3 regions of the Sphingobium sp. EM0848 genome follow, and region 3 is predicted to be linked to each of the others. Evidence: riboswitches for the same ligand, from Rfam matches in the RefSeq annotation. Region 3 holds a riboswitch; each other region holds the start of a gene.

Region 1 (2,262 bases), on a different contig from region 3:
CACTTCTTGTCGGGGCTGTCTAGTCCCCGTCGCTTTCGGCCCGCTCCATCATTTCCATGAAGTCGCGCGCCGCGTCGCGGTCCGCCGGGTCCTCGAACGCCTCCTCCAGATCGGGCGCCGCGCCCAGCAGGACCATCAGCGACCAGAGTGCGAAGCGGCGTGCCCTGTCCGTTTCCAGCCCGAAATCGACGCGCATATGCTCCAGCCCGGCGGCCAGCGCATCAGGGGTGAGCGCATCCAGGTCGCGGACGCCGAAATAGCGGTGGAGTTGATCGTCGAAATGCATGGGTCGCCTCTATCCCATCTTCCCATCCCCGCAAAGCGTGCCTATGAGCCATTCCCGATCGCGCCGGTGTCCCGAGAGGGGCTTAATAGGGAATGGGGTGCAAATCCCCGGCTGTCCCTGCAACTGTAAGCGGTGAGCGAGAGGCATATCGATCCTTCCGGAGCGCGAGGGATCAGCCACTGGGCCGGACGCTAAACCCTGCGAGGCCTGGGAAGGCCATGTTTCAAGCGATGACCCGTGAGCCAGGAGACCTGCCTGCGTCTGGTCGCTCTTGCCCTGGTCCAGGGGATGGCCGCGGCACGGTGTCTTTCCGTCTGAGCGACGAACGAGCGGTGGAGGCCGCTTCGGTTCGCGTGGCGGTCGCTTGATGGCGTCCGGCTGCTTTCGCGCGCCGGTCGTCCCGGACGGCAGGTCTCCCCCGGCAGTCGCAGGCGCCGGAGGACATGATTGTGAAATATGGATTGATCGCCACCCTGATCGCTGCGGGCATCGCCCCGCCGGCGCTGGCCCAAATGCCCGCCGCCGAAGAGGCGCCGGCCACGAATATCGTCGTCTTCGGACGCGGCGAGGAAAAGATCGGCGTCGCCCATGCCGCGAGCGAGGGCAGCGTCGGCGGCGCCGACCTGCTGGTCCGCCCGCTGCTGCGCGTCGCCGAACTGCTGGAAGCGGTGCCCGGCATGGTCGCGGCCCAGCATTCGGGCAGCGGCAAGGCGAACCAATATTTCCTGCGCGGTTTCAACCTCGACCATGGATCGGACTTCACCACTTATATCGACGGCGTGCAGATGAATTTCCGCTCGCACGGTCATGGTCAGGGCTATCTCGACCTGAACGGCCTGATCCCCGAAATCGTCGCGCGGGAGGATTTTCGCAAAGGCCCCTATCGCGCCGATGGCGGCGATTTCGCGCTGGCTGGCGCAGCCTATATGACCACGATTGATGGCTTTACGCGCCCGTGGATCGCGGTGGAGGGCGGCTCCTACGGCTCGCGCCGACTGGCGGCGGGCGGCACGATCAAGGACGTGGGACCCGGCGACCTGACGCTGGTGGCGCAGGCCAAGCGCTATGACGGCCCCTGGGAAGAGGCGGAGCATCTGCGTCATTATAGCGGCTTCGCCAAATATCGCGTGCCGCTTGGCGGAGGCGAACTGGACGCGACCCTGCACGCCTATCGCGGCACCTGGCGCCCGACCGAGCAGATTCCAGAGCGGATCATCGGCTCCCCCGTCTGCCCCGATGTCTTCTGCTCGCCCGATCCCTCTGCGCGGGGCGAAACCACGCGGATCGTCGGCAATGTCGCCGTCACCCAGCCGGGCTGGCGCGCCAACGCCTATGTCCAGTTCTACGACTGGGCGATGTTCAGCAATCCCACCTATGCCGATCCGGACGGCCGCAGCGCGCAGATCCACCAATATGACCGCCGCTGGATCACCGGCCTTACCGCCTCGAAGAACTGGGATGTCGCCTCGACCCTCAACCTCAGCATCGGCACCGAGAACCGCTTCGACCATATCGGCAATGTCGGCGTCGACCGCAGCGCGGACCGGCAGTTCCTCTTCTCGCTCGGCCGCTATCATGTCGAGCAACTGTCCGCCGCCCTCTATGGCGAAGCGAACTGGCAGCCTTTACCCGGCCTGCGCCTGATCGGCGGGCTGCGCGGCGATTATTATCATTACAGCGTCCGCGCCGGGGATGCCGCCGCGCAGGCGCTGGGCGAGGGCAGCGGCCATGACGCCATCCTCTCGCCCAAGGCGTCGGTCGCCTACCGGGTCACGCCGCATCTGGAACTCTACGCCAATTGGGGGCGGGGCTTTCATTCCAATGATGTGCGCGGCGCGGTGAATGTCGACACGCCTGTTCCGGTGCTGGTGCGCGGCATCGGCAAGGAACTGGGCGGGCGCGTCCAATATGGCAGCCTCTCGCTCACCGCGACCTATTGGTGGCTGGATGTCGGCAGCGAACTGCGCTTCGTGGGC
Region 2 (2,262 bases), on a different contig from region 3:
CCCCAATATCACCCCCTTCTTGTGGCCGAGGCCAGAGCGCGCGAGCAGAAAGGCGACCACATTCGGGTCGTTCATCAGGATCGCCACGCCCGTCGGAATCAGGACCGCATCGGCCTGCGGCTGCAATTCCAGCGGAGCGTCGAGGCACGCATACATGTCGATTCCCGCCGACATGTCCGTTTGAAAATCCGGGAGGCCCCATTCGTGAATGCGTTGGTCGAGAATTTTCAGTTCGAATTGGGCGCTCAAGACAGTTCCTCAGTGACATCGGAGTGGACGTTTCGTTCGCGCGCAGGCTAGCCCATCCTTTCCGATCCTGAAAGGGGAAGCTCCGCCACGGCCCCGACGGGCCTTCCCGTTTGGGAAATGGACAAAGCGTTGCGCTTCGCCTATGCGCTTGCCCCGGATCGGGCATGCCCGATCCCAGATCGCGCCGGTGTCCCGAAAGGGGCTTAATAGGGAATGCGGCAAGAGGAAATCCTCGGAACCGTGGCTGTCCCTGCAACTGTGAGCGGCGAGCGCGATGCACAGGCGGCCGGGACATGATGTCCTGCCGCCAGCCACTGGGCCAACGCAAAATCCTGCGAGGTCTGGGAAGGTCGTGCATCAAGCGATGACCCGCGAGCCAGGAGACCTGCCGGCGTCTGGTCGCTCTTGCTTTGGCCCAGGGGATGGCCGGGGCACGGTAACTCTCCGTCTGAGCGACGAACGAAGCGGCTGGGGCCGCGCGGCTTTGCGTCCGTGGGCGAGCGCCCGGTCATGGATGCAGGCCGACCGTCGCATGTCCGGCAGGGTTCACGCCTTGTCGGACGGATCGGTACGCCCCGCCCGGCCTGCTCAGGCGCCAAGGGGGTATTTTCATGAAAAACGCGATTGCCATCTCCTGTCTTGCTCTTGCCTGGAGCAGCGCTGCCTTTGCGCAGGCTTCGGACGCGGACCAGGAAAACATGGTCACGAACCAGATTATCGTCACCGGCACCCGCGCGGCGGGCGGCATATCGACCGCGACCTTCGGCACGTCCGTCACCGTGCTGGACACGACGGCCCTGCGCGACCGGCAGACGCAGATCGTGTCGGACGTCCTGCGCGACGTGCCCGGCATAGCCGTGACCCGCACCGGGCCGGTCGGCGGGTTGACGCAGGTGCGCATTCGCGGCGCGGAGAGCAATCACACGTTGATGGTCATTGATGGCATCGAAGCGTCCGACGCGACTTATGGCGAATATGATTTCGCGACGCTCTTTGCCGACGAAGGCGCCCGGATCGAGGTGCTGCGCGGCGAGCAGAGCGCGCTTTACGGTTCCGATGCGATCGGCGGCGTGATCAGCTACCTGACCGCCAGCGGTCGCGATCTGCCGGGCTTTTCGGGCCGGATCGAGGGCGGCTCCTTCGACACGTTGCAGGGCGCCGTCCGTGGCGCGGGCACCGTGGGCGACATGGATTATGCGCTGACCGGCTCCTATTCCGGCATTGGCGGCTATGTCGTGGCGCCGGGCGGATCGCGCGACATCGGTTCGAAGATCGGCACGGTCAGCGGCAAGATCGGCTATCAGGCCGGCTCCGTCGCGCTGCGGGCCGTGGCGCGCTACAATCACATCGACGCGGATACCAACAGCCAGGACTATGTCTTCACCGGCAATGCGATCGACGCGGGCGGCTCCTACCGGAATGACGCCTTCTATGGACTGGTCGGTGCGACCGTCGGGGCGGACGGGCCGTGGATCAACGATTTCAGCGCCCAGATGCAGGACAGCAAGCGCATCTTTCTGGACGATGACGGCGCCATCACCTACGGCACCCATGGCCAGCGCACCAAGGCAAGCTGGGTTTCGACCCTGAAGCTGGGTTCGACCGGGCCGCTGTCCCATGTGCTGACAGGCGCCATCGATTATGAGCGCGAACAGTTCCACAACCGCGGCGAGGTTTCCGCCGCCAATCCGCGCCGCCGGATCACGAACTGGGGTTTTGTCGGCCAGTATCAGCTGCAACTGGATGATCGCGGCGGCATCGGCATCGCTCTGCGCCATGACGACAACGACCGTTTCCGCAACGCCACGACCTGGCGCGCGCAGGCCAGCTATCACTTCGACACCGGCACGCGGCTGCACGCGGCGGGCGGCACCGGGATCAAGGCGCCGACCTTCGCCGAACTGTTCGGCTATTCGCCGACCAGCGGCTTCGTCGGCAACCCCAACCTCAAGGCGGAAAAATCGACCGGCTGGGAAGTCGGCGTCGAACAGGCCTTCCTCAACGGCAATGCGC
Region 3 (2,262 bases):
GTCAGGACGATGTCGGCGTGCCTTGGGCGTGCGCAGCCCTTGGCACAGCCGGCAATATGGAGAGACCCGCTGACGAAAGGGGCGAGGCGGGTGGCGAGGTCGCGAGTGGCGACGCTTGCCTGTGGACATGCGGGCGCGCCGGGGCAGGCGTCGATCAGGAGCGGCGGTTCTGTAGGAACAGGACTGATCGTGCCTCCTTCGAGGATCAGGCCACGCCACGGAGTGAGGCGAAGGCCTATGACGCCTGGCGATTCGGCCAGGGCGGCAAGGCCGTCCGCATCGATCTGACCGAAAGGAAGGCCGTGAAAGGGGCCTGGGGCTTGCGCCAGAAGCTGTTGCAAGGTGCGGGGATGGGCGGGCGCAATTGTCGGGGCCAACGGCAACGGGGCCTTGTGCCGCGCGATCCGACCAGAGCTGGCGCCACCCGTATCGAGGAACCAGCGGGCGAGCGCTGTCAGGTCCTGCGCCGCTGTTTCGATACTGGTCGGCGTGCCGAATGTGCGTCCCTCCGCACGGAGCAGGAGGGCGCCGGTTTCGCTGCGCTCGAAACGGAAATCGGCGGGGACGTGGGTGAGGGCGGGGGCTGGGCCGATGTCAATGGCAATGCCGATCTTGGGAGGAAGATCGGGGAGATCATCGATGCGGCCGAGGAGGTTTTGCGCGATGCTTTCCGTATCATCGCCAGTCGACCAGTCCGGGTTCAGCAGGAAATTCCGGCGGCTTTCGCGCGCCGGGTCGGGATCTGTGAGACCGAGGGCAACCAGCCGTTCGAGGAGAGGACGGTGGCTTTGCTCGGTCACGCCCCGGATCTGGAGCGCGGCGCGATTGGTGAGATCGACAAGGCCATTGCCGTAGCGGTGAGCGGCTTTGCTGAGGCCCAGCGTCTGGGCAATGCTCAACCGTCCAAACGACGGACGGACGCGGACCAACAGCCCGTCGCCCGCAGCCATCGGGCGCCATGCCGTGGGGCACCAGCCGCGAATGGCAGCGTCGGCGCTCTGCGCGTCTCGCACTGGACTTCACCTCCCACGTCGCAACGACGACTGGAAGATTGCCCTTCCAGCCGCTTAAACCGTCGCTCGTGCGGAGAACCGAGCCGTGACCATCCCCTGGACCATGGCAAGAGCGACCTTTGCGTACGGCAGGTCTCCTGGCTTGCGGGTCATAGCATGGGCAGGGGGCCTTCCCGGATCGCTCCAGTGGCTGACCTTCCCCGCTTGAAAAGGGGGCGGTCGGTCCTTGCCTTGCTCGCCGCTCACAGTTGCAGGGACAGCCGCGGATTTGGGAGTCTCCCTCCCGCACCGCATTCCCATTCAAGCCCCTTGCAGGGCACCGACGCGATCGAATGGAGCGGGCACAGACCCGTTCCAGGGCAGCTTCATACGCGCAGAGAGTGGGAAAGGAAAGGGGGCGAAGCTTCAGCGCGTCACGATGGTGGAGTGCCAGTCGGTCCGCCGCTCCCAGCCGCGCCGTTCCAGTTCGGGCGTCGCTTCCTCGCTGACCGGATAGCCAAGGCACAACAGACCAAGGCAGCGCCAGTTTTCGGGAATTTCCAGCATGGCATCGACGGTCGCCGGGTCGATGATCGATACCCAACCAAGGCCGATGCCGTGGATACGCGCGGCGAGCCAGAGGGTGTGGATCGCCATCACGCAGCTGTACCGGCGAGCTTCAGGCATGGTCATCGCGCCCAGACGATGGCCGGTTTCGGTGCCTTCGTCGCAATAGACGGCGAACAGCACCGGCGCTTCGCGCAGGCCGTGCAGTTTCAGGCTGCGATAGAGCTTGTCTTCGTTGCCGTCATAGATCTTGCCCGCCTTTGCGACCTGATCATCGACGTGAGCCGCGAGCCTTTCACGCAATGCAGGCGTGACGATCCGCACGAAACGCCAGGGTTGCGACAGCCCGACCGAAGGCGCGCTGTGGGCGAGAGCCAGCAGTTGCTCCACCTCTGCTTCATTCAGTGGATCGGTTCTGAAATGCCGTACGTCCCGGCGGGCATGGACCAGATCCTCGAAGGCGGCGATGTCGAAGGTGGAGCGGGTCAGAATTCGATTCCTGCCTGAGCCTTCACGCCGCTGCGGAAGGGATGTTTGACAAGGGTCATTTCCGTGACGAGATCGGCCGCCTCGATCAATGCGTCGGGCGCGTTGCGGCCGGTGATGAGGACATGTTTCATCGCGCCGCGGGTGGTCACGGCTTCAACCACCTCCTCCACCGGCAGATAGTCGTAGCGCAGGACGATGTTAAGCTCATCGGCAA

The links. A riboswitch is a leader RNA that binds a small molecule or an ion and turns the genes downstream of it on or off. The one in region 3 is predicted to bind cobalamin.
Region 1: linked by a shared signal. The riboswitch ahead of HUK73_RS11245 (TonB-dependent receptor) and the one ahead of HUK73_RS25535 (cobalamin biosynthesis protein CobG) in region 3 are both predicted to bind cobalamin.
Region 2: linked by a shared signal. The riboswitch ahead of HUK73_RS15650 (TonB-dependent siderophore receptor) and the one ahead of HUK73_RS25535 (cobalamin biosynthesis protein CobG) in region 3 are both predicted to bind cobalamin.

What each region holds. Positions count from the first base shown of each region.
Region 1 covers NZ_JABXWB010000001.1:2,322,610-2,324,871, reverse strand. Annotated here, with positions in the region: gene HUK73_RS11250 (hypothetical protein) at 20-286, opposite strand; cobalamin riboswitch at 334-560, shown strand; gene HUK73_RS11245 (TonB-dependent receptor) at 799-2,262, shown strand, end outside.
Region 2 covers NZ_JABXWB010000001.1:3,212,387-3,214,648, reverse strand. Annotated here, with positions in the region: gene dut (dUTP diphosphatase) at 1-249, opposite strand, end outside; cobalamin riboswitch at 418-657, shown strand; gene HUK73_RS15650 (TonB-dependent siderophore receptor) at 861-2,262, shown strand, end outside.
Region 3 covers NZ_JABXWB010000005.1:1,646,912-1,649,173, reverse strand. Annotated here, with positions in the region: gene HUK73_RS25535 (cobalamin biosynthesis protein CobG) at 1-950, opposite strand, end outside; cobalamin riboswitch at 1,123-1,352, opposite strand; gene bluB (5,6-dimethylbenzimidazole synthase) at 1,419-2,048, opposite strand; gene cobO (cob(I)yrinic acid a,c-diamide adenosyltransferase) at 2,045-2,262, opposite strand, start outside.